DNA from 4 places in the Providencia sp. UF-183 genome. Region 3 is predicted to be linked to each of the others. Evidence: predicted binding sites of a transcription regulator. Region 3 holds the regulator's gene; each other region holds the start of a gene.
The links. The regulator CRP, encoded in region 3, controls carbon source genes, mostly activating them, when cyclic AMP is high. The targets are predictions, from matches to a motif close to ATGTGANNNNNNTCACAT.
Positions count from the first base shown of each region.

Region 1: deoC (deoxyribose-phosphate aldolase) is a predicted target of CRP. The motif match lies at 4,373-4,390, and genes of this name have one in related genera.
Region 2: udp (uridine phosphorylase) is a predicted target of CRP. The motif match lies at 3,113-3,130, and genes of this name have one in related genera.
Region 4: cdd (cytidine deaminase) is a predicted target of CRP. The motif match lies at 4,292-4,309, and genes of this name have one in related genera.

Region 1 is NZ_JBSICD010000003.1:36,582-44,790, reverse strand. Features, by position in the region: gene deoD (purine-nucleoside phosphorylase) at 1-600, opposite strand, end outside; gene deoB (phosphopentomutase) at 683-1,906, opposite strand; gene deoA (thymidine phosphorylase) at 1,960-3,282, opposite strand; gene deoC (deoxyribose-phosphate aldolase) at 3,331-4,110, opposite strand; gene AC4IFT_RS03155 (NupC/NupG family nucleoside CNT transporter) at 4,607-5,890, opposite strand; gene AC4IFT_RS03150 (TatD family hydrolase) at 6,194-6,979, opposite strand; gene AC4IFT_RS03145 (patatin-like phospholipase family protein) at 6,972-8,069, opposite strand; gene AC4IFT_RS03140 (BON domain-containing protein) at 8,200-8,209, opposite strand, start outside.
Region 2 is NZ_JBSICD010000025.1:43,176-51,384, reverse strand. Features, by position in the region: gene rmuC (DNA recombination protein RmuC) at 1-394, opposite strand, end outside; gene AC4IFT_RS19125 (DedA family protein) at 502-1,032, opposite strand; gene AC4IFT_RS19120 (tyrosine-protein phosphatase) at 1,170-1,952, opposite strand; gene udp (uridine phosphorylase) at 2,228-2,986, opposite strand; gene AC4IFT_RS19110 (YidB family protein) at 3,435-3,824, shown strand; gene AC4IFT_RS19105 (ArsR/SmtB family transcription factor) at 3,887-4,210, opposite strand; gene AC4IFT_RS19100 (MFS transporter) at 4,477-5,631, shown strand; gene metE (5-methyltetrahydropteroyltriglutamate--homocysteine S-methyltransferase) at 5,674-7,953, opposite strand; gene metR (HTH-type transcriptional regulator MetR) at 8,062-8,209, shown strand, end outside.
Region 3 is NZ_JBSICD010000017.1:83,119-91,327, forward strand. Features, by position in the region: gene AC4IFT_RS15760 (aminodeoxychorismate synthase component II) at 1-402, shown strand, start outside; gene AC4IFT_RS15765 (aspartate aminotransferase family protein) at 532-1,746, shown strand; gene AC4IFT_RS15770 (hypothetical protein) at 1,807-3,168, opposite strand; gene AC4IFT_RS15775 (hypothetical protein) at 3,353-4,327, opposite strand; gene crp (cAMP-activated global transcriptional regulator CRP) at 4,515-5,147, opposite strand; gene AC4IFT_RS15785 (OsmC family protein) at 5,502-5,903, shown strand; gene AC4IFT_RS15790 (phosphoribulokinase) at 5,994-6,860, opposite strand; gene AC4IFT_RS15795 (YheU family protein) at 6,919-7,128, opposite strand; gene AC4IFT_RS15800 (hydrolase) at 7,125-8,108, opposite strand.
Region 4 is NZ_JBSICD010000008.1:86,909-95,117, reverse strand. Features, by position in the region: gene apbC (iron-sulfur cluster carrier protein ApbC) at 1-606, opposite strand, end outside; gene metG (methionine--tRNA ligase) at 874-2,901, shown strand; gene AC4IFT_RS09680 (CidA/LrgA family protein) at 3,049-3,516, shown strand; gene AC4IFT_RS09675 (CidB/LrgB family autolysis modulator) at 3,516-4,211, shown strand; gene cdd (cytidine deaminase) at 4,416-5,303, shown strand; gene AC4IFT_RS09665 (hypothetical protein) at 5,717-6,523, opposite strand; gene AC4IFT_RS09660 (hypothetical protein) at 6,533-7,228, opposite strand; gene AC4IFT_RS09655 (hypothetical protein) at 7,432-8,154, opposite strand; gene AC4IFT_RS09650 (hypothetical protein) at 8,196-8,209, opposite strand, start outside.

The DNA of each region.
Region 1 (8,209 bases), on a different contig from region 3:
AATTGCCAGTGCACGCGCACCGTATTCCGCAGCAACACCATAGATACCCGCCGCTTCCATTTCAACACCTAAGATGCCGTATTTTTCCATCACTTTGAACATGTCTGGATCTGGTGTGTAGAACAGGTCAGCAGAGAACAGGTTACCCACACGGACGTTAACTTTTCTTGCTTTTGCCGCTTCAACCGCGTTATGAACTAAGTCATAGTCTGCGATTGCCGCGAAATCTTGGTCTTTGAAACGCAGGCGGTTAACTTTAGAGTCTGTACAAGCACCCATACCGATAACAACATCACGCAGTTTCACATCATCCATCACTGCGCCACATGAACCTACACGAATAATCACTTTCACACCGAAATCGGTGATCAATTCTTTTGCGTAGATTGAGCAAGAAGGGATACCCATACCGTGACCCATAACAGAAATTTTACGACCTTTATAAGTCCCTGTAAAACCTAACATGCCACGAACATTGTTCACTTGGCGGACATCTTGCAAGAAAGTTTCTGCGATGTATTTTGCACGTAATGGGTCGCCTGGCATCAGAACGACATCAGCGAAATCACCCATTTCTGCATTAATATGTGGAGTTGCCATGATTATTTCCCTTTAAACGATAAAATATTTTTAAAATGAATAAGGTGGTTTCCCACCTTATTCATAAACGTAATTTTTGCTCTTAAAGCATTGGTTTACCATACTCCATCGGCGACAAATCAAAATACTTAGCGACTGTCTGACCAATATCTGCGAATGTTTCGCGGTGGCCTAATGAACCTGGTTTAACTTTTGGCCCATATACGAGAACAGGGATGTGTTCACGTGTATGGTCTGTACCCGGCCAAGTTGGGTCACAGCCATGGTCAGCGGTTAAAATCAGAATGTCATCTTCTTTAACCAGTTTCATTAATTCAGGTAAACGGCGGTCAAATAACTCAAGTGCGGCGGCATAACCTGCAACATCGCGACGGTGACCATATGAAGAGTCAAAATCAACAAAGTTAGTGAACACGATAGTGTTATCACCAGCCAGCTTCATTTCTTCAATTGTTGCATCGAATAAAGCATCTAAACCCGTTGCTTTAATTTTCTTCGTGATACCAACGTGCGCATAAATATCTGCAATTTTACCGACAGAAACAACTTCACCTTGTTTCTCTTCCACTAATTTTTTCAGTACCGTTGGTGCTGGTGGCTCAACCGCTAAGTCGTGGCGATTACCAGTACGCGAGAAGTTGCCTGCTTTGTCACCCACAAATGGACGCGCAATAACACGGCCGATGTTATAACCACCTTTGGTTAACTCTTCACGGGCGATTTCGCACAGCTCATACAGTTTGTCTAAACCATAGGTTTCTTCGTGGCACGCAATTTGGAACACGGAGTCAGCGGAGGTATAGAAAATCGGTTTCCCAGTTTTCATATGCTCTTCACCCAGTTGGTCGAGAATGACTGTACCTGATGAGTGGCAGTTACCTAAGTAGCCCGGCAGATTCGCTTTTTCAACTAAGGTATCCAGCAATTCTTGTGGGAAGCTATTTTCTTCATTGGAGAAATAACCCCAATCGAATAACACAGGCACACCTGCGATTTCCCAGTGACCTGATGGGGTATCTTTACCGGAAGAAATCTCGCTCGCATAACCATATGCACCGATAATTTCTGCATTAGGATCAAGACCCGCAGGGAATGAACCGCTTGATTCTTCTCCTGCTTTACCTAAACCTAATTTTGTTAAATTAGGTAAATGCAGAGGCCCTTTACGACCAATGTCCGCTTCGCCGCGTGCGCAAGCATCTGCAATGTGACCCAACGTATTTGAGCCTTCATCACCAAATTTATGTGCATCGTGTGCAGCGCCGATCCCAAAGGAATCCAAAACCATAATAAATGTGCGTTTCATATTTTTCTCCTGCGGTATTTATTAGAACGATATACCACTAAAATCTATGTGTATTACTCGCTGATTTGGCGATAAACCATCGGCGTTTGCTCAGGGGAATTTTCACCAATAACCATGGCTGCGCGCACTTCTTTTGCCGCTTCTTCCCATGCTTTTTCACTGTTCGCATGGATAATTGCCAATGGTGTTTGTGTATCCACTTTCGCGCCTAACGCTGCGATATCACTCAAACCAACACTGTAGTCAATTGGGTCTGTGGCTTTGCGACGACCGCCACCTAATGTCACAACGGACATGCCCAATGCACGCGTATCCATTTGCGTGATAATACCGTCTTTCGGTGCATAAACAGCTTTGCTCAGCACGGCGGTTGGCAGGTATTTGTCATAATTTTCAACAAAGTCTGCTGGGCCTTTTTGTGCAGCAACCATACGACCAAACACTTCGGCTGCTTTACCGTTATCCAGTACCGCTTGCAGTTTTTGACGTGCTTCTTCACGGGTAGCCGCGAGTGAGCCTGAAACCAACATTTCCACACAAAGTGCCATCGTCACTTCATACAGACGTGGGTTACGGTATTCGCCAGTTAAGAATTGCACTGCTTCGCGTACTTCAACCGCATTACCCGCACTGGATGCCAGCACTTCGTTCATGTCGGTTAACAATGCCGTCGTTTTACAACCTGCGCCGTTTGCCACTTTAACGATTGACTCTGCCAGCTCTTCTGATTTCTCATAGGTTGGCATAAATGCGCCAGAGCCGACTTTCACATCCATGACCAAGGCATCAAGGCCTTCAGCCAGTTTTTTACCTAAGATAGATGCCGTGATCAGCGGAATCGAGTCAACTGTTGCAGTAATATCACGGGTTGCGTAAAAACGTTTATCTGCAGGTGCTAATGAATTGGTTTGCCCAATAATCGCCACACCCACATCTTTAATAATGTCGCGGAAACGAACATCATCAGGGAAAATGTCGAAATTAGGAATAGCTTCCAGCTTATCCAGCGTACCACCTGTATGACCCAGACCACGGCCTGAAATCATTGGAACATAACCGCCGCACGCCGCCACCATTGGGCCAAGCATCAAGGAAGTCACATCACCGACACCACCTGTAGAGTGTTTATCCACTAATGGGCCATTGAGGTTGAGCGATTTCCAATTCAGAACCGTTCCTGAATCACGCATTGCCAGCGTCAACGCGACACGCTCAGGCATCGTCATATCGTTAAAATAGATGGTCATTGCTAATGCAGCAATTTGACCTTCCGAAACAGAGTTATCACGAACACCATTGATAAAGAAGCGAATTTCCTCTTCGCTTAATGGTTTGCCATCGCGTTTTTTACGAATAATTTCTTGTGCCAGAAACACGATATACTCCTTTAAAGTCGAATTTATCGGCTAACAATAATGCGAAAATTAATAACTGCTGCTTGATTTTTTAACGTCGTAACCCAGCGTGTTTAATAAATTTGCTAATAAGCTTGATGCACCAAAACGGAAGTGGCGGCTATCAGCCCAATTGTCACCTAAAATTCGGCCTGCTAATGCTAAGTAATCAGCAGCTTCTTCAGCAGTACGTACACCACCGGCAGGTTTGAAACCAACGGTTTTTGCAACACCCATATCACTGATGACTTGCATCATGATTTCTGCGCTTTCTAATGTTGCATTAACAGGAACTTTACCTGTTGAGGTTTTGATAAAATCAGCACCCGCTTTAATTGAAATTTCAGACGCTTTACGAATCAACGCTGCATCTTTTAATTCGCCGGTTTCAATGATCACTTTCAGTAATACATTGGCAGCAGCACACGCGTCTTTACACGCTTTCACTAAATCAAAACCGATTTGTTCATTACCTGCGAGCAGCGCACGGTATGGGAATACCACGTCAACTTCATCCGCACCATAAGCGATAGCCGCTTTGGTTTCTGCTAATGCGATGTCAATATCATCATTACCGTGTGGGAAGTTGGTTACGGTCGCGATGCGAACGTCAGGCGTGCCTTGCTCACGCAGTGTTTTGCGCGCAATTGGAATGAAACGAGGGTAGATACAAATTGCCGCTGTGTTACCCGCAGGGCTTTTGGCTTGATGGCATAATGCGATCACTTTTGCATCAGTGTCGTCATCATTTAATGTGGTTAAATCCATCAGGGTCAGCGCGCGTTGTGCGGCTGCTTTTAAATCAGTCATATAACTCTCCAACGTTATTAATTCTTCAGAACGACACGTTCTTTGTTGGCGAGCGGGCTTGGTTCCTTAAAGATGCCAGCCGGATGCGTCCGAGCTGAGCAGCTGAGTTCCTTCTCACCGCACGATGCCCTAGAGTCACTTGACTCTGAGAACTAGCAGTTCCATTAGCAGCTTACTAGTGTCTATTTGACCATGGAACAGCGTCATTTTATGTGCTACAAATCACATTAATCGACTGAATGTTACATTATTAAATATAATTATGTGAATCAGATCTCATTATACCTGATCTGCATGTTAATTTATTCACTCAAATCGCTTTTCTTACCATAGACAATCATTAATTGACTAAGTTAAGAATAGTTGAAATTTTGCCGTTGAATATAAAAGATAGCAAATGAATATAACCGATAAAAATAAAAGCGAAAGAGCAACGCCCTTCCGCTTCTATTGTGAACAGGTTTGATAAACCCGCCTAAAATTCTACATCATGCTTTTATGCTAACGCAGTGGCACCCAAGGTCAAGAAGAAACCAGCAATAGTCGCGCTCATTAAATTAGATAATGTCCCCGCCATGACAGCTTTCATACCAAGGCGTGCAACATCGCCACGACGATTTGGTGCCATGCCGCCTAAGCCACCAAGCAAAATGGCCACGGATGATAAGTTCGCGAAGCCACACAATGCGAATGAAATAATCGCTTTAGTGTGGTCAGACAGCACTTGCTTACCAGCCGCAATCACCTCAGCATCCGCCTTCATGTATTCACCGAAATTCATAAATGCAACGAATTCATTCACAACTAATTTCTGACCAATGAACGAGCCCGCAATAGTCGCCTCACTCCATGGCACGCCAATTAAGTAAGCAATCGGTGCAAACAACCAACCTAATAACAGCTCAAGAGACAACTGAGGGTAATCAAACCAACCACCGATACCGCCTAAAATACCGTTAATTAATGCAATCAATGCAATGAAAGCTAATAACATCGCACCCACGTTTAGAGCTAATTGCATACCCGATGAAGCACCTGCTGCTGCGGCATCAATAATATTTGCAGGGCGCTCATCTTCGGCAACTAAATCAGTTGCGTTTACTCTGTCACGTACATCTTCTGTTTCAGGTACCATCAATTTTGCGAATAACAGACCACCCGGTGCCGCCATAAATGATGCCGCAATCAGGTATTCCATTGGCACACCCATTTGTGCGTAACCCGCTAAGACAGAACCCGCCACTGACGCTAAGCCACCACACATAATCGCGAACAATTCAGAGGTGGTCATGGTTGCGATGTAAGGACGAACAACTAAAGGCGCTTCGGTTTGCCCAACGAAAATGTTCGCAGTCGCAGACAAGGACTCTGTTCTTGAGGTGCCAAGCACTTTCTGTAAGCCGCCGCCTAATACTTTAATCACCAACTGCATGATACCTAAGTAATAAAGTACAGCAATCAACGATGAAAAGAACACAATGATAGGCAGAACACGGAAAGCGAAAATAAAGCCGCCACCACCAAATAATTCAAACATTTTGTCGGACACTAAGCCGCCAAAAATAAAGCTCATGCCATCGTGGCCATAACCGATGATTTTAGAGACGCCATCAGACATCCCTTGCAGTACGCTGCGCCCAGCAGGTACATATAAAACTAATGCGCCAATCGCTAGCTGTAAAATAAAAGCACCACCCACAGTGCGAAGTCTTATCGCTCGGCGATTGCTCGAAAATAGGACAGCTATCGCGATGAGTACCGCCATTCCTATAATACTCATAATGAGTTGCATGGAAGGATCCCTGTTCACTTGATTCTAGGTTGATATATAAGGAAACGTGTAAGTCACCTTGTCTCTTTGTGGGATGATTATACCTAGTCATCATCAATAACCCGCAATATTCATCACAAATACGAGGTGCAAGAAACACTGAAAATTCAAATAATGTGATAAAAATCACAAAATCAAGTCAGTTTTATCTGGAAAGACGCTAAAGGTGTCATATGTCATGGTAAAAGCTGAATGGATTAAATCAGATGGGAAACAGATTTATATAAGCATTACTTATCGTTTAAACTGTTTTTACTTTGTCAGATTAAATAACGACAGGCTATTGTTGTAAAGTTGTTGGGTGATTTCTTCTGGAGATTCGTGGCGAAGCTCACAAAACGAACGAAAAATCCATTCAATACGCTCGGGTCGATTGGGCTCCCCCTGAAAGCCAGAAACAGGCATATCTGGCGCATCGGTTTCAAACACTAATGAGGTAAGTGGCAATTGCGACATCACATGGCGCGTTTTATTCGCCCGCTCATACGTTATCGTCCCTCCCACACCAATATAATAACCTAGTTTAACAAAGGCTTGTGCTTGAGATAGGCTCCCTGCGAAACCATGTACCACTCCGCGAGCAGGCACATCAATACGACGCAGTATCGCGGCTAGTGGGTCATGGGTTTTACGTGAATGCAAGATCACGGGTAAATCGAACTGTTTAGCCAGTTTGAGTTGCGCTATTAACAATTGCTGTTGGCGCTCAAATTGGGGATTGTGCATGTATAAATCGAGGCCAATTTCCCCCACCGCGACACACTTTTTATTTTTTTGCGCAAGATAGTCCACTAATACATCAAAGTGTGCGTCTTGATACTGACTGATATACAGGGGATGAAACCCCATCGCGGCATGCAATTGCGGGTATTGCTGCGCCAATTGCCACACGCGAGCAAAGTTATCTAAACTCACCGTTGGGATAACAATTTGTTCTACGCCACTTTGTTTTGCAAGATGCAGACTTTCAGTGAAATCGTCACTAAAAGGCGGAAAATCAAAATGGCAATGTGTATCAATAAATTGGGGTTTATCCATTACGATTTTCATTCACTGGCAATATGATTGAAGGCGCCTCGGCAAGCTCTGGTACAAGTTCTTCAGGCATTAATGCATTTTGCTCTGAAGGCTCAATGTCAATCTCAAGAGGATTGCGTTCTATCTTACGCGCCAAAGTTTGGCTGAAACTATTTTGGTTCTGACTAAACCCTGCACCAAGAGCAGCAATAAAGTAGCGCCCACAGCGCCGCCCTGTGTGATAGTCTTCATTTAACGAAGAGACTTTACTGCCTAGCGCACTGCTTTTTAGCGGAACAGGTGGATAAATTTCGAAAACCTGCACATCTTTAGGCGGGTTTTCAATAAATTCTTGTGTCTTGCGGTAGCTTTTCAGGTGTACTTTCAGCATCGCTGCCATACGTTGTAACCCGTTATTATCCCCTTCCAACCAGCGTGTCATTCTTTTTACCCATTCAGGGGTGAAATACATCTGGGAAGGTACGGTGCGGATCACGACAATAGTATCAGCCCCGCGTCGGTAGGCTTCTTCAACCGGAATTGCCGCGCTAATGCCGCCATCATGGTATCGCGTACCATCAAACTCAACCCCTTCGCGGTAAAAACCAGGGATTGCACTGGATGCGCGAATAATATCCAACCAAGTATCTGCATCAGGTTGTAAAAATTCAGCAGAAAAATCATCGCTGCGGCTAGCACCCATATAAAATTCACGGCCTGAATCCAACAAATCCAGCCCCGCTTCCATTCGTAAAGGAAATTCTTTTGCCGTGGTTTCTATCAGCCAGTCTAGGTCAATGAGGTGACCACCCCGGATAAAACGCAGTGGATTAAAAAACGCAGAATTGGTGGTATAGCGGGTGATCACACGGCGTGCATAACCTGCTTGCCCACAAATATAAGCAGATAAATTTTGCGCTCCTGCGGAGGTGCCAATCATTAAATCAAACGGATTAAAGTCAGAAATTAGAAACTCGTCCAGTACACCCGCTGTAAAAATCCCTCGCTGCCCGCCACCTTCACAAATCAGTGCGGTTTTCCCCGAGTTGATGTTATCTAAAAATGCGAGCGGCTCAATGGTGCCTAAAGTGACTGAAACGTGTTTTCCCATAATACCCCTGAATAACTTGAACGCTTTAATTGACTCAAAAACAGAATGAGCTTCCCTTTGAAAGCTCATCCTAGCGACATTGTACAATAAACGTTCAACAATTTGGGCTATTGAGACATTTATTTACAGATTAGTTCGCA
Region 2 (8,209 bases), on a different contig from region 3:
CTGAGGCTCGACGTTCATTTTGCTCAAAAATACGATTCGCTAAGTTTTCAAACTGAGTCGTTAAGCGCTGCTCGCTGTTCTGTAAAATGCGCTGTTTTTCTTCATTAGCGAGTTGATTTTGCTCTAATCGAGTGATGACTTCACGTAATTCAGCCTCTTGCTCTCGATTAATATCACGTTGTGTACGAAGCTCTTGATCAAGCCTGTCATACTCCTCTTTCCACTGAGCAAGATGCACATTTTTTTCATCGCTGGCTGCAAGTTGACGGTAAGCCTGTTGCAGTTCTTGATCTTTATGCGTAATTTTTTGGGCAATAGAAAACCACGTCACTAAACCACCGACCAAAATGCCACTCAACGCACCAATAACAGCATATAAAAGAGAGGTATCCACGATTAAATCCTTACTTTACAAAATCTAGTGTAAGGTAATGGGATACTGTATAAGTGTCCAGAGGTAATTTCGTTTACAGCCGTTTATTTGCGAGCCGCTTCGCAAGCTTAGCCTATCCAGCTCGCAAACCATTTAAGGCCTAGCGCACCCGGCGCAAGGATGCCAAATGCCCAGATCATCGCAGAAGCAATGTTGGCAAGCTGGAAATGCCGTTGTGGCATCGCACAAATCCCTGCGACCAAAGGCACAACAGCTCTTAATGGCCCAAAAAAACGTCCAAAGAAAATTCCCCAAATACCCCAACGATCAAAAAACCGTTGCCCTTTATCAATCATCTGCGGGTTACGGGAAATTGGCCACATCTTGCGAACATTTTCTTTGTAATGGAAACCAAACCAATAAGAAAGCCAGTCACCAAAGAAGGCGCCTAATGCAGCGGCTAGCCAAATAGGCCAGAAGACGATATTACTCTCGCCAATTAAAGCCCCAAGCGCGAGCAAAATCACCGTTGCAGGTAAAAGGAGTGATAGAAAAGCGAGAGATTCACCAAATGCAAGAAAGAAAATAATTGGTAGCGCCCATACTTCATGTTCGCGAGTAAAGTCCGTCACAACGGTCACTATTTCATTGAGCGTCACAGCACATTCCTTTCATCAATGGTTTGATGTATTACAGTAGCGAAAAACTGATAAATCAAGATTAAACAAAACAATAAATTCAGCTTGGCTATGTGACAAAATCCTTAGTTACACAGCCTCAGCAAAATTAGTGCATATTATTCGAGGAAGTGTTGCTGTAATTCTTCACGCTGTTTTAAGCCTAGGCCAAAATCAGCTTCCAACCACTTATCCACATTACCATATTGTTTTTCAATACTTTTTAGAGCTGTTTGTAAGAACTCTTCACGAACTGAATACACATACTCAAACTTTTTCACCACACTTTCACTCATGGTTTTTGCGTGTTCTTCAAGTAGGTGCTTACGATAAGGCGCTAATGTTTCGTTAGTGAGTAAATAGTCTTCCATTACTGTGTCTAGGTCAGCACCTAACGCAAATAAAACCAGCGCCGAACCGACACCAGTACGGTCTTTCCCGACTGCACAGTGCTGAACAATCCCGCCTTTTTCTGGTTGTTGTAGCATACTCACCAGCTGATGGTATGCAGGGTTGTTCAGTGGTAATAATTCATACAAACGGAACATAAAGGCTTGTGGGTCAAACTGTTCTAATATCTCTGGCGTGAGTTTATCTAAGTTTGCGGTAACTTCTTTTGCTAATGGATTTGCTGGAGCATGGACATAATGCGCCCCTTGCCACACCACATCCGGCTTAGCAATAATTTCAACTTCATCGCGATAATCAATGATTTGAAAAAGATTTTGTGATTGTAAAACAGTTTCATCATCTTGCGTTAAGCGGTCTAATGCCCCAGAGCGAAACAGCACACCTGGCTTGATTTTATTGCCATTTGATAGCTTTTTCCCGCCTAAATCACGAAAGTTAATGCCACCTTTGAGTGGAAGGACGGAGGGGTGAAGATAAGGTGTTGTTGACATAATCATTCCTTTTGCCCACAGCACACGTTCAAGTTGCGAATAAAAAAGATGCAACCCAAACGATTAAAGGGCACATAATATTGATAATTGTTTTTATGACAATAACAGATCTAACGCATAAGAGGATCAGGATATTTTCTGGAAATTCATTACAAATTGTTAAAAATTTGACGGGGTTATATCTAGAGTGAATAACTTAGAAGCGAGACTAAGCCCGCCTATTGTCTTTCCACAACCGAGTGAATTTTTAAATAGGCGAGCCAGTAAATCATTGACTACGATAAGCGACGTGCTGCTTCAACAACAATACTTAGCACATTACCTTCTGTTTTCTTCAGTAATGTTTCATTTGGAATTTCTTGTTGTGTACGGTTAACAATAACTCCTGCAACCATGCCTGCACGTAGACCTTTACTGCTTGAGCACATGGTCAGTAACGTTGCTGATTCCATTTCATAGTTCATGACGCCCATATCTTGCCACTCTTTCATTGAGCCTCTGAAATGGCGCATAACACGGCCAGTATAGGTATCATAGCGCTCTTGACCTGGGTAGAAGGTATCTGAAGATGCTGTCACACCCACATGAACCGTTGCACCCGCATCTTTTGCCGCAGCAAATAATGCATTAGTACAGTCAAAATCAGCCACAGCTGGGTATTCAAGTGGTGCAAAGTGCTGGCTCGCACCATCTAAACGTACTGCACCTGTAGTGACTAATACATCACCCACATTAATATCTTCTTGGATTGCACCTGTTGTACCAATACGTAGGAAAGTACGGATCCCTAATTGTGCTAACTCTTCAACTGCAATAGAGGTAGATGGACCACCAATACCCGTTGAGCAAATAATGACGGCTTTACCGTCGAGCTCACCACGCCAAGAGGTATATTCACGCAATGACGCAAGATGCACAGGGTTATCCATCAGACGTGCAATTTTTTCAACACGGTTAGGATCCCCAGGAACAATCGCTACGGTTGCACCCTGTAAGTCACTTTTCTTTAAACCTAAGTGGAAAACGTCAGACATATCAAACTCCTTTACACAATGGCATCATTGAATTAATTAGCTGCTATTAATATAGCGATAAGCACAGGTCAATTTAGTGATGAGTATCTCTTTTAATGAAAACATCATCATTTTATTTTCAATAAAACGTGATTTTGATCACACTAAATACACCTTACAGCCAAACTCGGGCTAAGATGCAATCAGTATAGATGAATGTAGGCGATTATCGAAAATGTATTAAAGAGAACTTAATCTGCCCTCTTACTGATAAGTTACCTGATAATTTTGGACTAATAGCTTCCATTCAAAACATTTAAATTATGTTTTTATACATTTAGTTATCGACAATGCCTCATTTTCATTGACCTGAAAAATAAATTGATCAAAATAGCGACCTACAATTTTTCGAATAATGCTCCATACTATGAATGAGAGCATCAATTGGTATGTTACCTAGGAGTCAAAAATGGGGCTATTAGATCAAATGTTAGGCATGGTTGCAGGCGATAAAATGCAACAGTTTCAATCCGTTATTAAGTGGATTGAAAACCAAGGTGGTCTGTCTGGTGTCGTTGATAAATTTAACGAGCAAGGCTTAGGTGGCATTATTACTTCGTGGATTAGCGAAGGGGCAAATTTACCGATTGATGGAAGCCAATTAATGCAAATTTTTGGTAACGTTAATATTCAAGAGCTCGCGCAATCAGTGGGTTTAGATACACAATCAACGTCAGATTTAGTTGCTAAATATCTCCCTCAACTGGTTGATAGTGCAACACCAAATGGTGAACTTCCAGAGAGCCTTGACCTTGCTTCTATTGGCATGAATCTGTTGAAGTCAAAATTATTTGGTTAATTCAATAGCCAAATACACAGTAAAAGGTAGGTAACTCTACCTTTTATTTCATTGTGATCTGGTTACAATTCTTGAATAAGTTCGGAAAATGCATTTAATGCTAACTCATTTCTCTTGAAATAGGTGTATTTACCTATTCTTGTCGGTATTAAAAAGCCTGCCTGTCCTAATATTTTGAGGTGTGATGACGCCGTCGGCTTCGAAATCAATAATTTTTCAGCAATGTACAACCCGCACACACCTTCATTTTGATCCCATTGCTCATCAGAAAAATACAATGAAGGTTCCTTCAGTAACGCAAGGATTTGAAGACGTTTATCATTAGCGAGTGCCGTTGATTTGATCAGCACGGATTCTAAATGTGGTGTATTTTCGACCTGTTTCATCATGGAACCTATTCATCTCTCTAAATAAGCAGTTGATTGCTCATCACTTCAATACCAATTAATAAAAATCAATAATTTTCTAAAATATGAATTAGTTACTTTAATTCAAACCTTTTCCATTCGCCAGAGGCTTGACTCGTTAATACAATTAGCTAATAATCTAATTGTTATCGATAACACGTTCAAGTGCCCTTTTTATCACTCAAAAAAACAGAGGTTAATTCAAGGTGCATCTTGGTATTATCAATTTGATTATTCAGTCTATTATGAAAATATATTTACTTGCAGCAATCAGTTTTTTGGTCGGAACCGCAGAATATATAATTGCGGGAATTTTAGACCAAATTTCTGTGGATTTACATTTATCCGTTTCAATGGTCGGGCAAATGATCACCATTTTTTCTATTGCTTTTGCCGTTGGTACACCTGCGATTATTGCAATTACAGGTAAATGGGATAGAAAGCAGCTACTTATCATCGCATTAATTATCTTTGCATTAGCCAATGTTGTTACTTTATGGATGGAAAGCTTTTTGGCAATCAACATTGCACGCGCTATTTCAGGCGTCAGTGCAGGTGTCATTGAAGTCATCGCATTAGTTATTGCCGCCAAGTTAGCTGCACCAGAGAAAAAAGGCAGTGCGATAGCTATGATTATCATTGGCTTTAGCATGGCATTAGTGGTTGGTGTTCCACTCGGTCGCTTAATTTCTAGCGTTGTTAATTGGCGCTTTATTTTCCTTGGCATTGGTGTCTTAGCTATTTTGTTTTTGCTAGCAATTCTGTATGCCATCCCCGCAGTTCATGGTGACAAACCCGTTCCACTTACCCAGCAGTTTGCGGTTTTAAAAAACAAAAACATTGCGATTTTATTTGCAATCACTTTCTTGTGGATTAGCGCATTTTCCATTATTTACTCTTACATTTCACCCTACTTGCTGATGGTTTCCCATGTTAATGCTGATGAGATTAGCCAAATATTGCTGGTATGCGGCTTAGCCAGTTTAATTGGCTCCAAGATGGGGGGATGGGCAACCGATAAATTTAGTTATAGTACTGCGATTATTGGTGGATTTTTACTTCATGCGGGTGCATTGATTTTCTTAGCTTTACTTGGCTTTAGTATTAGTACGATTTACCTACTCCTGTTTGTCTGGTCAATGGCGGCGTGGTCTTCTGGACCTGCATTACAATATAAATTAATCAGTTTAGCCCCTGAATCAACAAATATTATTTTTAGCTTGTACACCGCATTTATTCAGTTTGGCATGGCATTTGGTGCAATTGCTGGAGGTCTTGTCATTGACCTTAATGCAATTCATATTTTACCTATTTTGGCAGCAGTAAACGTTTTAATCTCGCTCTCATTACTGTTTTTTGTGATGAAAATGAAAGATAGAAAACAATTAGTTGCCAACTAACTAAAAGATAAAAGGTAGGAAGCCCTACCTTTTATCATTAACTTAAGATGTATGCTCATTTCTTAGCAATTTCGCAGCTTCAACCATGTTGGCTAAAGCTTGGCGAGTTTCCGTCCAACCACGGGTTTTTAATCCACAATCTGGGTTGACCCATAAACGCTCAACAGGAACACGTTTTGCCGCTTTTCGGAGCAGTGCAACAATCCACTCTACGTTAGGTACATTTGGCGAGTGAATGTCGTACACACCCGGCCCAATTTCATTTGGATAGTCAAAATCTTCAAATGCATCCAATAAATCCATATCTGAGCGTGAGGTTTCAATGGTAATCACGTCTGCATCTAGCGCGGCAATCGAATCCATGATGTCATTGAACTCGCAATAACACATATGCGTATGAATTTGCGTGTCATCTTCAGCAATCGCGGCGCTCAGTTTAAAAGCATCGACAGCCCATGTTAAGTATGCCGCCCACTCATTCCTACGCAGTGGTAAGCCTTCACGTAACGCAGGTTCATCAATTTGAATGATACCAATACCCGCTTTTTGTAAATCATCCACCTCATCACGCAGCGCAAGTGCGATTTGTTTTGCGATGGTTTCACGGCTGACATCTTCACGTGGGAATGACCAGCACAAGATAGTGACAGGCCCCGTCAACATGCCTTTGACGGGTTTTTCCGTCAGTGATTGCGCATATTTGGCCCATTCAACGGTAATGGCCTCTGGGCGGCTAATATCGCCGATAATCACTGGAGGCTTCACACAACGTGAGCCATAGCTTTGTACCCAACCATTTTGTGTAAATACATAACCATCAAAATGTTCGCCGAAATACTCGACCATGTCGTTACGTTCAGCTTCGCCGTGTACCAGCACGTCGATGTCCAAAATTTCTTGTTCTTTAATCGCCTGTTTGATGTGCTCGCTAATATTTGTCCGGTAATTGTTTTTATCCACATTACCTTTTTTGAAATCTAACCGTAATGTTCTAATTTCACTGGTTTGAGGGAAAGAGCCGATCGTGGTCGTTGGCCATAACGGTAAGTTGAAACGCTCACGCTGAAGCTGCGCACGTTGAGGATATGGGCTAGTACGTTCTGCATCCCCCTCACGAATTGCCGCTAAACGTTGCGCGACGGTGGCATTATTCACTCGCGTTGATGTTTTGCGGGCACGGATTGGTGCGCTGTATGTTTCTAACGATGCGATGTTTGTCTCTGTGGGTTGATTGAGTGCTTTACTCAGTAGGGCAAGCTCTTCACATTTTTGCAATGCAAACGCAAACCAGCTTTTCACTTCCGCATCTAAACGCGTTTCATCATTCAAATCAATGGGGCTGTGCAACAGTGAACAAGAGGTTCCCACCCACACTGAGCGCTGGCCTAGCAGCGGTTTTACTTGGGCAAATTTTTCACCCAGATCCGCTTTCCAGACATTACGACCATTAATCACGCCTAGTGATAAAACCCAGTCAGCAGGCAGCGCTTGGTGCAGCTTTTTAATATCATCTGACCCCGCCACAACATCTACATGCAAGCCCTGCACAGGTAATTGTTTGATGATATCTAAATGATGACTAATGCCATCAAAATACGTGGTAAGTAGTAGTTTTACTTGACCAGATAGCGCTTGATAGGTTGATTGGTAAGCCTGTTGCCATTCAACGGGTAAATCCAGCACTAATGCAGGTTCGTCAATTTGCACCCAATCAATGCCTTTTTCAGCTAAACGCGCCAATATTTGTTGGTAAACTGGCAATAATTCATTTAGCAGAGATAAACGATCGAATGATTCACCTTTGACCTTTCCTAACCATAGGTAGGTGATTGGCCCTACAATAACTGGCTTAATTTTGTGCCCTAATGCAAGTGCCTCATCAACTTCATCAAACAATTGATTCCAAGATAGGGCGAATTTTTGCCCTTTTTGGAACTCAGGCACAATGTAGTGGTAGTTCGTGTTAAACCACTTTGTCATTTCACCTGCTGGTGCGGGAGTTCCTGTTGGCGCACGACCACGGGCAACTCTGAATAAGGTATCTAAATCAATAGAACCATCTTTATTTTGATGGCGTGGTGGCACATTGCCTAATAATAAACTGGTTGTCAGAATTTGGTCATACCAAGCAAAATCACCAACGGGTAACAGTTCAACACCCGCATTTTTTTGCTGTTCCCAATGACGAACACGCAACTCATGACCCACAGCTAAAAGCGCAGATTGGTCAATCTTGCCTGCCCAATAATCTTCTTGTGCTCGTTTTAGCTCTCTTTTCAGACCGACGCGTGGAAAACCAAGTGTATGATTTATAACAGACATATTGACCCCTTAAAATATTTAGCCGTCTAGATGTTTACACATCCATAATCAACAGGTACTGTATAAAGCACAAGCGCAAATATTTCATTGTCACCGTGAAGGTTTCTCATGATCGAATTAAAACATTTAAAAACATTGCAAGCGCTCAGCCAATACGGTTCATTAGCGGCAACAGCAACACACTTGCACCAAACACAATCGGCTCTGTCACATCAGTTTAGTGATTTAGAGCACCGGTTAGGCTTTCGCTTATTTG
Region 3 (8,209 bases):
GCAGGGATCTCCCTTGAGGCGATAAAATATTTTGCGGGCAAACTGCCCATTTTAGGGATTTGCCTTGGTCATCAAGCCATAGGCCAAGCTTTCGGCGCATCTGTCGTTAAAGCCCGTGAAGTGATGCACGGCAAAACATCCGCAATTCATCATAACCATCAAGGCGTGTTCAAAGGTTTGAACCGGCCACTGACGGTGACTCGCTATCACTCTCTGGTTATTGCCGCAGAGACACTTCCTGTTTCTTTTGATGTATCAGCTTGGTCACTAAATAACGGTGATGTTGATGAAATCATGGGGATACGGCACAAAACCTTGCCAATCGAAGGCGTTCAGTTTCACCCTGAAAGCATTCTGAGTGAACAAGGTCATGAGTTATTGAATAATTTCCTAAAGTATTAGTTTGGTAATATTGTTCATAATAAATTAATTATGCATATTTCACCCTTACCTATTGCTCTTTTGTGATTTTTTATTCATATTTGATGCTTATATTTTCACTTAAGCATCAAGTTAGAGCAGGTGAGGGGTATGACAGAACAACAATCAGTAAATCGGCAGACTTTTGACCAAGTCATGTTGCCTATATTTTCGCCAGCAGAATTTATTCCAGTCAAGGGCGAAGGAAGCCGTGTTTGGGATCAGCAAGGCAAAGAATACATTGATTTTGCAGGCGGAATTGCGGTTTTAGCCTTGGGTCATTGCCACCCAAGTTTGGTCGCGGCCGTTCGTGAACAGAGTGAGAAGCTTTGGCACGTCAGTAATATCTTTACCAATGAACAAGCGCTTAAACTCGCGCAAAAAATGACCCAAGCAACATTTGCCGATCGCGCGTTTTTTGTGAACTCAGGTTCCGAAGCCAATGAAGCGGCTTTTAAACTAGCACGTCGTTATGCCATCACAAAATACAGCCCTTATAAAACCAAAATTATTGCCTTCAAGCAGGGGTTTCACGGGCGCACATTATTTACCGTTTCGGTCGGTGGACAAGCTAAATATGCAGATGGCTTCGGGCCAAAGCCTGCGGACATTATCCATGTGCCTTTTAACGACCTTGATGCGGTTAAAGCAGTGATAGATGAGAATACCTGTGCGGTTGTTTTAGAGCCTGTACAAGGTGAGGGCGGTGTCACTGCGGCTACGTCAGAATTTCTGCAAGGTGTTCGTAAACTGTGTGATGAAAATAACGCCTTATTAATTTTCGATGAAGTGCAAAGTGGAATGGGGCGTACAGGTAAACTATTTTCATATATGCACTATGATGTGACACCCGATATTTTAACTACGGCAAAAGCATTGGGCGGTGGTTTTCCAATTAGTGCAATGATCACCACAGAAGAAATCGCGAAAACCATGGAAGTCGGTTCTCATGGGACGACTTATGGTGGTAACCCATTAGCTTGCGCGGTAGGTAATGCGGCATTTGATATTATTAATACTGAAGAAGTGTTAAAAGGTGTCGAAAAACGTCGCGAGCTATTCGTTGCTCATTTAAATAAGCTGAACGATAAATATGGCATTTTCTCCGAGATCAGAGGAATGGGGTTATTAATCGGCGCGGAGTTAGATGGCAAACTATTAAACCGTTCGAAAGATGTTTTGCAAGCCAGTGCTGTAGAAGGCTTAATGATGTTAAATGCAGGCACTAATGTACTGCGTTTTACGCCTTCACTGATTATTTCTGAAGAAGAAATCAACAGCGGTATGGCGAAATTAGAGACGGCGATCGGGAAGTTGCTGAAATAAGTGAAAGATAAGTTGCAGAATGATTTCTGCAACTTATTAAAAAATTGTTTTTTATAACGGCTATTGAGCTGGTAATGGCATTTTTTTCATCTTAGCTTGGTCCTCTAACCGTGCTTGTAATTGCTCTTCTGAGCTATTACTGGGTATTCCAGCAGCTAGGCATTGAACTTTATGTTCATGTGAATATTTATTTACTTTTTTATTCTTGGCTAAAGGGTATTTATTTTTTAGTTTCTCTTTTTTTTGAGCTGTTTTTTTCTCATTAACCTTAGTGTCTGGTGTAAGGTTATTAGCCTCATTATCGGAACTGTAACCAGAAGATAATGAAGTGAGACTAATAGAGGTCATCATTTTCTCTTTATTAGCAAGTATTTCCCTTAGTGCTTTAATTTCATGATCTTTTATATCATTTTTAAGCTTTAATTCATGGAACATACTTGTTGAATTAATTTTGTTTTTAACTAACTCATCTATTAGATTATATAATGAATTATTTTCAAATATTAAATTATCAATATTTTCATTGTTTTTTGTGTTTTCTACTTCCGATTTTTTTTCAAATACATCATCAAAATCAAAGTTGTGAGATTCATCATGGTATATAGGCGTATTGTCTTCATCGTAAGTAACTAAAAATTCGCTCATTATTGGTTTTTTTATAGCTAAAATGTTTTTTTCTAGAGCACTTTTATCCAATGTAATATTGTGAATTTTATTTTTTATGTCTTTTAGTTCACCAGTTAGTAAATTTTTTACTGTCGTTTGCATGTTAATTAAACTTTCCAATTTTTCATTCTTTTCTTCCATGTTAATCTCTTTTGATACTTCTTCTTCTAATGAAGAAAGGTATTTACTTTCTTTTTTTAAGTGTGAAATTCCTCTTATTTTTGACTCATATCTTATGGATGATTTCAGATCATCAATTTCGTTTTTTAGCTCTTCTTGTTTATTTGTTAATTTTTCATTTCTGTCTAATAAATCTTGGTAATGTTTAAGGTAGCCTATTGTTTCATTTTGCTTTTCGATGATTTCATCTGTAGCGGGATTTTCACTAAAAAAACTATTCTTATCTAACAAGTTATTAATGGATTTTTCTATTTTATTTGTTAAATCTTTGATGAATTGTGGGATCTTAAAAGATTTTTCTATTAGCTTATTTTCGAGGGTGGATATTGTTTTTTTGTTTGAGTTTAATGTATGGAATAAATTTAATTCTTTTTCCTGTGATTCATTTTCTGTTAGGTTTATGTGAAACTTTGATTCCACATCTTTTTTGTTAAAACGAAAAGATGAGAATGGGTTATTTACTTTTATATTTTTAATTTTTTGTATAATAGTGGGTGTTTCTCTTGTAGCTCCAGTTGATGAAATTTCTTTGTATAGTGAGCTAGTTGTGGTATTGTTCTGGGGATTAGTTTTCATAGTCATATCCTATATTAATACTAAAAAGTAATTTATTAATTAAATATTCATGCTTAATATTGAAATTATTAACCTATTCAATATGTTGGTTTTATCTTATGACATTGTTATGTTGATAAGATGTAATTAATCATTGACTTAATGATGGTTTTAAATGAAAAAAGAAAACACTTTATTGAATGATTTATTTTTTTAATTCGTTCAATAAATTATCATTAATGTGAATTTGTTTTTGTATTTCAAAGATATTATCTTTAAGTGAATTCATTTCCATAATTAGTCTTTTTTCTTTTTTAATGCTATTGCTTATTTTTATTAAGTCAGAGTTTTTAATTGAAGTGACATTCCTATTTAAGTGAGGTTTTCGTTCTTTATGGTCTAATGGCGTAGATTTGTTAGATAGTTTGTAATGTTGCTTGATATATTGTGTTCTTAATGCTGATGTTTTTGTTTGTAATATATTCCCCTTAAAATCAAAAGTGCTTTTAGGTAGAGGGGTTGATTTAGAATGCTCTTGAATATTGTCAGCAACTCTATAGTGTACATATGTAATTTTTTTTTGAGAAAAAGGCGTTGTTTTTTGTTTAACTTGCTCTAATGGGGAATTAACATTAATAATTTCTTTTGTGTTTCTTTGAATTATTAAGGGGATTTTAGTACCGTTTTTATTTTCTAGTTGCCTAGGTGGATGATAGTTTTTTATGATTTCATCCTTTATTTCTGGAGTGTTGATATTAACCCCTGGAATTTTAACGTACCGATATAAAAAATTGGCATATCCATGCATTTCTTCATCAGCGCGATTGAAATTTTCAAAAATTGTCTGATTTTCTTTTATTAGCGAATTGGCATCTTGCTCATTATAAAAAGTAGATGCATAAAACTTATATAATCGACCTTTCAGTTGATCAACTTTATACTTAAATTCGTCAGAGTGTAATAATTTAGTATCCTTTATACTTTCTGAATCACTTTCATAAGCTGAGTCAATGCTTTCTAGGCTACAAGCATGTGATGGTTTAGATTGCCGCTGAGTGGATAATGGTTCTTTTCTCGATGAAGCAGTAACAGTAAAGATTTTCTTTATAAAATCATCGGAATTACTAATGTTTTTAAAAATATCGGAATGACCTGACAAATTGCTAAGTGTAATTTTCATAAATATAACCCTACTTAATATTATAATTATTATTTTATAGAGAGCTAAATAGAGAAAATATAAAGAAACGATACTCATTAAAAAATGATATATAAAATAATCGTATTTTGGGAAAATAGCGTTATATCGATGATACAACGCTATTTGAAAGTGTGCGCCCCACCAAGGGAGTGAGGCGAAAGGTTAATTATCGTGTACCGTAAACAACAATGGTTTTACCATGCGCAGAGATTAAGTTTTGATCTTCCAGCATTTTCAAAATACGGCCGACAGTTTCACGGGAACAACCAACGATTTGGCCAATTTCCTGACGGGTGATTTTGATTTGCATCCCGTCTGGATGCGTCATGGCATCAGGTTGTTTGGCTAGATTCAGTAACGTTTGTGCAATACGGCCAGTTACGTCTAAGAAGGCGAGGTTGCCCACTTTTTCTGACGTGGTTTGCAGGCGGCTTGCCATTTGCGCAGAGAGGCGCATTAAGATATCAGGGTTAACCTGAATCAATTGACGGAATTTTTTGTAAGAAATTTCAGCAACTTCGCAGGCGATTTTTGCTCTAACCCACGCAGTACGTTCTTGCCCTTCTTCAAATAATCCAAGCTCACCAATGAAATCCCCCTGATTCAGGTAGGAGAGGATCATTTCTTTGCCTTCTTCATCTTTGATTAAAACAGCCACTGAACCTTTAACGATGTAGTAAAGGGTTTCTGCTTTCTCACCCTGATGGATCAGTGTGCTCTTGGATGGATACTTATGAATATGGCAGTGTGACAAAAACCATTCAAGAGTAGGGTCTGTTTGTGGCTTGCCGAGAACCATTAGCGTTATCCTCTGTATGTTATTGCAGCCATCCGGAAAGCGTACCAGAAAGGCTGGCTTTAAAGTCACTAGCTTAGCATATTAATTTGTCTTATATACCCTAAATAACAGGAAGAGCAACATTGCATCAACCGCTTTTCATGGTTAGGGTAAACAAACTGATATCAACACTATAATATAATCAAATACAACGTTGAGTTTTGATCTTAATCCTATCAACTAAGTATTGTTTGTAGCATATCCAATACAGAAAGTCTTCCCTGTATCGCTTCAGCAGAATAAAGCTGATATAACATTCATTATATCTATGGAACAATGTAGCCTTTAAATCGATTTCATTTCAAGGGGAATAAAATGGAAGCAAGAGTTAAATGGGTAGAAGGACTCTCTTTTTTAGGTGAGTCAGCGTCAGGCCACCAAGTGATGATGGACGGTAACGCAGGCGATAAAGCACCAAGCCCAATGGAGATGGTATTAATGGCTGCGGGTGGCTGTAGCGCAATTGACGTGGTATCCATCTTACAAAAAGGCCGTAATGATATTACCGACTGTGAAGTGAAATTAACCTCTCAGCGCCGTGAAGAGGCGCCACGTTATTTCGTTAAAATCCATCTGCATTTTATTGTAACAGGGAATGAATTAACGGATAAAGCCGTTGAACGTGCCGTTCAACTTTCGGCTGAAAAATATTGTTCGGTCGCGTTGATGTTGGAAAAAACTGTCGAAGTGACCCATAGCTTTGAAATAAAAAATTAAAAATAAATTTAATTATTATTAATATATTTGAATTTAAAGATGCTTATCTTAATTATTGGTAAGCATCTTGTTTAATAATTAAAAAACAATTTAGCTATGTTTCTGGCTAATGAGTTTTTCGACTATTGGCGTCATAATTAATTCCATCGCGAGACCTAATTTCCCGCCAGGCACGACAATAGTATTCATCGCAGAGATAAAAGAGCCTGATATCATTGATAGCAGGTAGGGAAAATCGATCTGCTCAAGCCCACGAAAACGAATAACAATAAAACTTTCATCCTGTGAAGGAATGGCTTTCGCTGAAAACGGGTTTGAGGTATCCACAGTCGGTACGCGTTGGAAGTTAATGTGGGTACGAGAAAATTGCGGCGTGATGTAGTTAATGTAATCCCCCATCGAACGTACCACTGAATCCATTACCGCTTCTCGGGAGTGCCCGCGCTCAGTGGTGTCACGGATAAGCTTTTGTATCCACTCTAAGTTCACGATAGGCACAACACCGACAAGTAAATCAACATGTTGCGCAACATTGTGCTCAGGTGTCACTATCCCACCGTGTAAGCCTTCATAAAACAGCACATCCGTTTTTTCTGGCAACGATTCCCAAGGGGTGAATGTACCCGGTTGTAAACCATAAGGCACGGCTTCGTCGTAGGTGTGTAGGTATTTTCGTGATTTTCCACAGCCCGTTTTGGCGTAATCCACCAGTGTTTGCTCAAGTAGCGCAAAGTCATTGGCTTCTGGGCCAAAATAACTAATATGGCGGCCTTGTTCTCTGGCTTTACGGATTGCCATATCCATTTCAGGACGCGTATAGCGATGAAAGCTGTCACCTTCTAGCGTAGCAGATTGGATATTTAATTGATGGAATATTTTACGGAATGCTTGGCTAGTTGAGGTCGTGCCAGCACCGCTTGAACCAGTGATGGCAATAATCGGGTGTTTTTTGGACATAGCGGACTCCCTGTGTTGCGCTTATGGCCACTATTTCAGAAACAGCGAACGAAGCGGGTTAGCGGGCTTTAGGCATGAAATTAACGGATTCATGCAATTCTGACCAGACTAGCACAATTTCGCCAGAAACTAACTGCCGTTTCACATCGTTCACTTTATCTTGCAGACTTTTTTCTTGGGCGCCGTAGTCGGTGCCCTCGCGTAACACATAGCTTTCAATCAGATTATCCAGTGTTTCAGGCGCAAGCTCTCGCCAAGGAATAATCATTCTTTTTCCTTATTTAAATAAGGAGTTAGCCATTGTGGAATCCGGGTTTCTAGCCACATTTGAGGCTTTCTTAATGTCCCACTCACAAAGCCCACGTGGCCACCGTGTTCAGTCATTTGATATTCCACGTTTTTAGGTAAATGGGATAAATCAGGAACGACTTCAGGTGCCATAAAAGGATCATCTTTGGCATGAATGATTAACGTTGGTTTCGTAATATAGGCAAGCTTAGGGAGGGCGCTACATTTCTGATAATAATCCGTTGCATCATCAAAGCCATGAATACGAGCGGTGATAACATCATCAAATTCACGAATACGTTTCAGTTGTTTTAGCTGTAACAAATTTAATGGCAAGGAACCGGGGTAGCGAACCAGTTTACGAGTCGCATTACGCTTTAAGCCATTGAGTAGATAGCGTTGATAAAATTGGGAAATCCCTTTTTCCATACGCAATGAACAGGCTTCCAACATTAATGGGGCGGAGACCACAACGCCTGCATCTACATCGGCATTTTGACCGCTTTCAGCGAGATAACACGCTAACATATTGCCACCAAGGGAATAACCGACAGCGGCTGTTGGTGCATCACCAAAAGTTTGTTTTAGCCAGCGTAAGAAATAACGAGCATCATTGGTTTCACCTGAGTGATAGATACGCTGTTGGCGATTGGGCTCGCCGCTGCAACCCCGAAAATGCATAATCACACCTAACCAGCCTTGGTTTTGTGCACTTTCTAGCATACCGTGAGCATAGGGGCTTTTGAAATTGCCTTCTAAGCCATGAAAAATGACCAAACGCGGCTTATGTGCAGCGAGCTCAGGTTTTTCGCTCCAAGCAAGATCGATAAAATCGCCATCAGGCAATTCAAGTCTCTGCCAAAGAGGTTTAATTTTCGGTGTCCTGCGAAAAATTCTTGGCAATAACGTTTGGAGGTGTGGATTCTTAGCCCAACTTATCGGACGAAAGTTTTCTGACATAGCCTTATTTTATTTAATGGGGACTCTTGTGAGTCACATAACATACTGTTATTTTTTTGTGATGCAAGTAAACAAATTTGAGTTTGAGGATTAAAGTATAA
Region 4 (8,209 bases), on a different contig from region 3:
ACTTGCCATCGGGCCACGCCAGACCATCGCATTATCATCAGTGACTAAATAACCGATTGAGTTAGTCGCTAAACCATACGCCATAATTGGCGCCATGTGTTGGCCATCTGGAGACGTTGGGCGCTCTAATGTTGTGCCTAGCATATTTGGAATCGACGGGCCATAAATGTCCGCATCAAGGATACCGACTTTCGCCCCTTCTTGCGCCAGTGCTAACGCGAGGTTGACGGAAGTGCTGGATTTCCCCACGCCGCCTTTACCTGAACTCACCGCCAGAATATTGCGCACGCCCTTAATGCCAGGCAAATCGTTCGCGCGTTTTAGCGTTGTCACATCGTGGCGTAATTTCCATTCAACTGCATGAGCGCCTGTGAGTTGTTTTAGCTCTGCCGTTTTTTCGCTAATCAGCGTTTGGAAAGGGCCTTTCCAAACAAATGGCATGACTAATTCGACGTGCAGCACATTGTCTAACATCGCACAATGATGTAACGCTTTGATAGAAATCAGATTACGTTGCAGCGTTGGGTGTGTAAATGAAGCCAAAACTTTGGAGACTTGTTCAGTCAGCAGTTCTGGTTTGTTCTGCTCGGGGGATTTATCGTTCATCCCGGCTCCTTTATTTATATTTTTGAACTATAGATATCCTATATAACTCGATAAGGTACCTGAGATTAGACGGATATACTTTGACTGAGGTTAATCATAACAGAGAACACGAAAAATAGTGATTACCAAGCGCAGGAAAAGCCACGAAGAGGCAAAAATTTCTTTTTCCAACAAATTTCCAATTAATCTTTTATACCCCTAGCAGCGATGGTTTTGATCGGTTAACATCAAAGACCCTTTTCAAATAATGGAAGTAAGAAAGTTACTATGTCTCAAGTCGCGAATAAATTACTGGTAACCTGTGCGTTACCCTATGCTAACGGTTCAATCCATCTTGGTCATATCCTGGAACACATTCAGGCTGATATTTGGGTCCGTTATCAGCGAATGCGCGGCAAAGAGGTTCATTTTATCTGTGCCGACGACGCGCACGGAACCCCAATCATGCTTAAAGCACAGCAGCTGGGTGTCACACCTGAAGCTATGATTGCAGAAGTGAGCCAAGAACATCAGAACGATTTTGCGGGTTTTTCCATTAGCTATGATAATTATCACTCCACACACAGTGAAGAAAATAAACAATTATCAGAATTGATTTATGGGAAACTGAAAAATAACGGTTTTATTAAAAATCGCACTATTTCTCAGCTTTTCGACCCAGAAAAAGGCATGTTCTTACCAGACCGCTTCGTTAAAGGCACTTGCCCGAAATGTAAAGCAGAAGACCAATACGGTGATAACTGTGAAGTGTGTAGCGCAACCTACAGCCCAACAGAATTAATCAACCCACGTTCGGTTATCTCTGGTGCAACGCCTGTGATGCGTGATTCAGAGCATTTTTTCTTTGATTTACCTGCATTTAGCGACATGCTACAAGCATGGACTCGCTCAGGCGCACTGCAAGAGCAAGTGGCGAATAAAATGCAAGAATGGTTCGAGTCTGGCCTGCAACAGTGGGATATTACCCGTGATGCACCGTATTTCGGCTTTGAAATCCCAGATGCACCGGGCAAATATTTCTACGTCTGGTTGGATGCACCAATTGGTTACATGGGTTCATTTAAAAACCTGTGTGACAAACGTGGTGATCTGAATTTCGATGAGTTCTGGAATAAAGATTCGAAAACAGACCTTTACCACTTTATCGGTAAAGATATCGTCTATTTCCACAGCCTGTTCTGGCCTGCGATGTTAGAAGGCAGTCAATTCCGTAAACCAACTAACCTGTTTGTCCATGGTTATGTCACGGTTAACGGAGCGAAAATGTCCAAATCCCGTGGCACATTTATCACAGCGCGCTCATATTTAGACCATTTGGATGCAGACTGCTTACGTTATTACTACGCAGCAAAACTGTCTTCACGTATCGATGATATCGATTTAAACCTTGAAGACTTCGTCCAGCGCGTCAATAGCGATATCGTGAATAAAGTGGTTAACTTAGCTTCGCGTAACGCAGGCTTTATTGCTAAACGCTTCGATGGCAAGTTATCTGCAAACTTAGCAGAGCCTGAGCTATATCAACAGTTTGTTGACGCGGCAAAAGTCATCGGTGAAGATTTTAGCAATCGTGAATACAATAAAGCGATCCGCGAAATCATGGCATTAGCTGATATCGCGAACCGTTATGTGGATGAAAAGGCCCCTTGGGTGGTTGCTAAACAAGAAGGTAAAGACCAAGAATTGCAAGATATCTGCTCAATGGGTATCAACCTGTTCCGCATTCTGATGACTTACCTGAAACCCGTTTTACCGGGTCTGACCAAACGTGCAGAAGCGTTCTTGAATACTGAACTGTCTTGGGATGCGATTAGCACACCATTACTTAACCACAATGTTGCACCTTTCAAAGCCCTGTTTAACCGTATTGAAATGACAAAAGTGGATTCGATGGTTGAAGCATCAAAAGAAAGTATCAAGCCAATCCAGCAAGTGACTGGTCCACTGGCGGATGACCCAATCCAAGATACAATCACCTTTGATGATTTTGCAAAAATCGATCTGCGAATTGCACTAATCAAACACGCGGATTTTGTTGAAGGGTCAGATAAACTACTGAAATTACAGTTAGATATCGGTGGTGAAACACGCCAAGTGTTCTCAGGCATCCGTTCTGCCTATCCAGATCCAAAAGCGTTGGAAGGCCGTTTAACGGTGATGGTCGCTAACCTTGCACCACGTAAAATGCGCTTTGGCATTTCCGAAGGTATGGTCATGGCAGCAGGCCCTGGTGGGAAAGATATCTATTTGCTTAGCCCTGATAGCGGCGCACAGCCGGGTATGCAAGTTAAGTAACACTAACTTGTTATAGCGGTTCTTTAAGCCAGTGAAAGTGGAGAGCAAAAACTCTCCACTTTTTTATTGCCTTTTTTATTGTGATCAGTAGCACAATTATCAAGTTAATTGTATGATGAATAGATATCAAGCTACAGGACAAATCTCATGTCATTTAAACAGGTGCTGATAACGGGATGGCAGTATTTGCGCGCTTTCGCAATACTTTACCTCTGCCTGATTGTCGGAAACCTTATCTCTACCCTACTTCCTTTTGCCATTCCCGGCAGTATTGTTGGTATGCTCATTCTGTTTGCACTACTGGCACTGCAAATTATCCCTGCTCACTGGGCACAACCCGGATGCAGTATTTTACTGAAAAATATGACCATTCTGTTTGTGCCTATCGGTGTGGGGATCATGAATTACTATGACTTACTGAGTCAGCAACTGATCCCGATTGTGGTTTCTTGCATGATCAGCACCTTAATAGTCATGATAGTAGTCGCTATCAGTTCCAACTATATTCACAAAGAACGCCCTGTCATCGGCGCTAAACCTGATGAAGTTCCCCTTCCCCCTGAAGAGCCAATTTCTTCGGTGATTAATAATGATAAAACTAAGGGGAACGAATAATGTTAACGCACATTTGGTGGTCATTACCGCTGACAATTGTGGTGTTTTATCTTGCTCGCAAACTGTCAGTAAAATTTAAGCTACCAATATTAAACCCATTATTAATCACCATTGCGGTGCTTATTGCCATATTGGTTATCACCAATACCTCTTATGAACATTATTTTGCGGGCAGTAAAATCCTGAATGATTTACTGCAACCTGCCGTTGTGGCACTGGCTTTCCCTCTTTACGAGCAAATGCACCAAATTCGTGCCCAATGGAAATCCCTATTTAGCATCTGCTTTGCGGGTAGCATCGTCGCGATGTTCAGTGGTGCAGCAATTGCATTTTGGCTTGGAGCAACGCCGGATATCGCTGCCTCTGTATTGCCGAAATCAGTCACAACCCCCATCGCGATGGCAGTTGCTGATTCAATTGGAGGGATCCCCGCAATTAGCGCTGCTTGCGTGCTGTTTGTGGGTATTTTAGGCGCAATGTTCGGGCACAGTTTATTTGATGCCCTACGTGTTCGCACCCATGCGTCTCGCGGGCTTGCGATGGGAACGGCTTCCCACGCATTAGGTACCGCACGTTGCGCTGAAGTCAATTACATTGAGGGGGCTTATAGTTCACTCGCATTGATGACCTGTGGGGTGATCACCTCGTTAAGTGCGCCATTTATATTTCCTGTCATTTTGCATCTTTTTAGCTAATCTTATTAGTTACACGCCCAGTTAAATATGATGAGTAAGGGAAAACGATATTCTCTTACTTATCATTGAACACTAAAAACATGAGATATATCTCTCAATTAAAGAATTTGTTTCATATGTTTCATTTAAATTAGTGATTTAAGTCACATTTCATTATGTGCTTTATTGAATAGAATGAAAGCAATTAAATAGGGAGGGTAACTCATGCATTCAAGATTTAAGGCCGCTTGGGCCGAGCTTCCAGAGAAGCTACAGTCTGTACTTAGACCTATCATTGATAAATCCGATTTCGCCGGAATGCTAACGGCTGAGCAAGTACAACACATTAAAGCGCAAAGCGGTGTTAGCGACTCAGAATTAGCATTCTCACTACTCCCTTTTGCAGCGGCCTATGCCGTCACTCCTATCTCCCATTTTCACGTTGGTGCAATCGCTTGCGGCGCTAGCGGTAATTTATATTTCGGCGCCAATATGGAGTTTAGTCATGTTTCGATGGGGCAAGTGATCCACGCGGAGCAATGTGCGATCACCCATTCGTGGATGAAAGGCGAAAAGCAAATTACGTCGATCACCGTGAATTACACCCCATGTGGCCATTGCCGACAATTTATGAATGAATTGCGCGAAGGTGGTAAAATTATGGTGCATTTACCGGGCCGTGAGCCTGCGGTACTTCATCACTATTTACCTGATTCATTTGGCCCAGCCGATTTAAACATTACGACACTATTGCTTGATTCTGTCCAGCATGGTTATAACAACCAAAGCCGCGACAGGCTGTTAAGTGCCGCTATTGAGGCTGCTAATCAATCCCATGCACCTTATAGTGAATCCCATTCAGGTATTGCAGTGCAGCTTAAAGATGGTTCACTGTTTACAGGGCGCTACGCTGAAAATGCCGCATTCAACCCAAGCTTACCACCACTGCAAGCCGCGTTAATTATGATTAACCTTGCCGGTAAAGATATCCATGCCATTGAGCAAGCTAAGTTGGTTGAAAAACAAGATGCGATAGTGAAACAATGGTGTACCACTGAAAATACCTTAAGTGCGCTAGGTTGCCGACAAGTGGAATTGGTTTATTTGGATTAGTTTTATATTTAGTTAAACATAACGGTTATTGCTAATAAGATGAATAGAAAGCAATAACCGTTTATTGTTGCAAGCGATCATAGTACACATTTATCTTTTATTATTATCAATTTTAAATTTCAGTTAAAACTGAAAGATGCACCAGAAGAATAACCACTATAACTAAACTCCGGTACACTTGGCATTGTAGGCATTGAGTATCTATCGTCAAATGAGCTCATTGAATTATTCATTGATGACATACTATCTCTTAAATTATCAATCATACGATCATAATATTCCACATCAGGTTTATAATTAATCGATGGTGAATCAAATAAACCCGTTTCAGGCAACATATAATCAGGTTTTTCAAGATAGTAATCTGAAAGAGGGTTTTTATGTTCAAATTCAGTTTGCCCTCGCCAATCAGTTTATACAGAAAATCGGTTATTATCGCCAGATGGAAAATCCCAGAATGAAAATCTGTTAGTTCCCCTATCGATTAAAGGGTTACCTGTTTCATATGTTAACCCTTTAATGTAATCCATATCTACATACACTTTAGGTGAGTCAAAAAAATCATAAGTATTTTTTAAAGTAATAATTCCACTGTCATAAATGTTGTCTATATCCGCAATCCGTCGAAGCCAACGATGTATTTGAGGCTGCTTACTAGCAGGTGCATCATACATACTATCAACCATCGTATTTAAGATACCTAGACTTAATTCAGCTTCTTTTTCTGTATTCCCTACCGCTTCTAATGCTTTTTGCCAATATACTTCTCGCGTTTCTTCATCAGGGAGTACATCAAAAACAAGTTGTAAGGTCCACGCTTCTACCGGCAGTCCATGTTTGTTAAAAACATTTTCATGAAATACCATTGCTTCCTCATGGTTTATATCTCCGTTTATTTCTATTTCGCCATCTTTAAATCGACTTTTGAGTGTTTCTATATAACCATAAGCCATGTCCATCCTTATTCTATTAAGACTATTACTATTAATTTCCAGTTCATTTTCTTCCATTACTTCTTCTAAGTAATTTAATGCAAAAGCACCTGAAAATGAGTCCCCTTTTACCACACTATTTGCCAATACTGCATAGCAATCCCCTTTGGCCTCTAAATATGTATACATTATCTCTGGGTTATTGGTCACATTCAATATTCTAGAAGCCATAGATATATCATGTCTATTTAATTTCATATTCCCTTGCCTGTGAGTTTCTCTTTCCATATATTACTCCTATTTTTTTATGTGTTGGTTGATAAAATTTATTGTCGTATTTTTCATTTCACCCCAAATAATTAACTCTTCTATACTTAACTTAACCTCTACTTTTACTTTATATTCAGGAACTAGAAAAACCCCATTACATCTACTGTACTTTTGCTTAGGAATAACCCAAATACATCTGAAAAAGTCTGTTATCTCATCATTATCTATTTTCCAATAATAGCCAAACTTATCATTTTCCGAATCACTATATTTAGTTAGTTTTTTTAATTTAACTTCACTAAAATATAATCCTAGCTTTTCATCATATACAACATCTCCTTTTATTTTCTCCTCCCCCCAGTCAAGGTATATATAACGTTTATGCTCTAGATACCCCTTTACCTTGTCATTTAATGGTTCAATAGAGACTCTTATCGTTTTTTTCTTTGTTGTATATTCATCATAATCAACAGGTTTCATTTCTGGCCAACTCATCCTCAATGGTAATACCCTAAAATTAGCTTCACATCCCTTCTTATTTTTAATAAACCTCGGATCAAAATAGCTATACCCTTCATATTCTGCAAAGTTATACACATAGTCACTCGGTACCTCAACTATTGTATTATTAAACTTTCCACACATAAATCCGGGTCGGTTGTTTGCATTAACAACACATGAAAATAGTAAAAATGGAAATATTAAAAAAATATTAAATCGCATATTCTATTTAAACCTTAATATTACTTTAAAAATTATTGAATAATCTCCAGATGAGAATAAATGAATAAATCTTCAACAGCTTCCATGTTTTTTACCATTTCAATAACTAAGGGGATTTCCTCATTCCATTCATCCACCAGTCAATACCGCTAATATTTTTATTAGTTACTTAGATCGTCATAATTAAAATACCATTTATATTATTAATCATGCAATTTATCCTTAACATAATTAATTATAAATAACTTAGTCTGATTCATTATATCACTCCACTGGTTATAATTATTAAAGCCAAATCTAACCTCTACTAATATACTTATCTCTTGTATTGAAAAAATCATATTACAGCTTAAATATTTATTTTCTAACGGTGACCATAAGCATTCTAAGATAGCCTCAACCTCACGTTCATTTTCCGACCAGAAAAAGACCTTCTTCTTTTGGCTATTTTTATTATCAAAGCTTTTATTTTCATTATAGGTTTCATAATATTCTATATATTTAAGGTCTGCATCATCGTCATATAAAATCTGGCTTCGCCTTCCTAAATATGATGCATTTAGATAATTATTCATTTTCTGTGTCAAAGAATATTCATTTTCTCTTATAGGCTTCAATATTATTTTTATAATTTTTTCATCACTTTCTGTTTTATACTTTTCCTTAACATCAACACTTCTCATATGAGGCCAATATGTCATCAAGGTTAACTCCCTATAATTTTCATTACACCCTTTTTTATTCTCTATAAATTTAGGATCAAAAAAGCTGTAACCTTGATATTCCACTGGCATATATACGTATTCATTGGGCACTTCAACAACATTACCGTTAAACTTCCCACACACAAATCCGGGCCGATTGTTTGCATTAATAGCACACGAAAATAATAACAATGGAAATATTAAAAAAATATTCAATCGCATATTTTTCTTATACCTCAAGATTGATTAATTCATATATATGGTCAATACTTTGCCA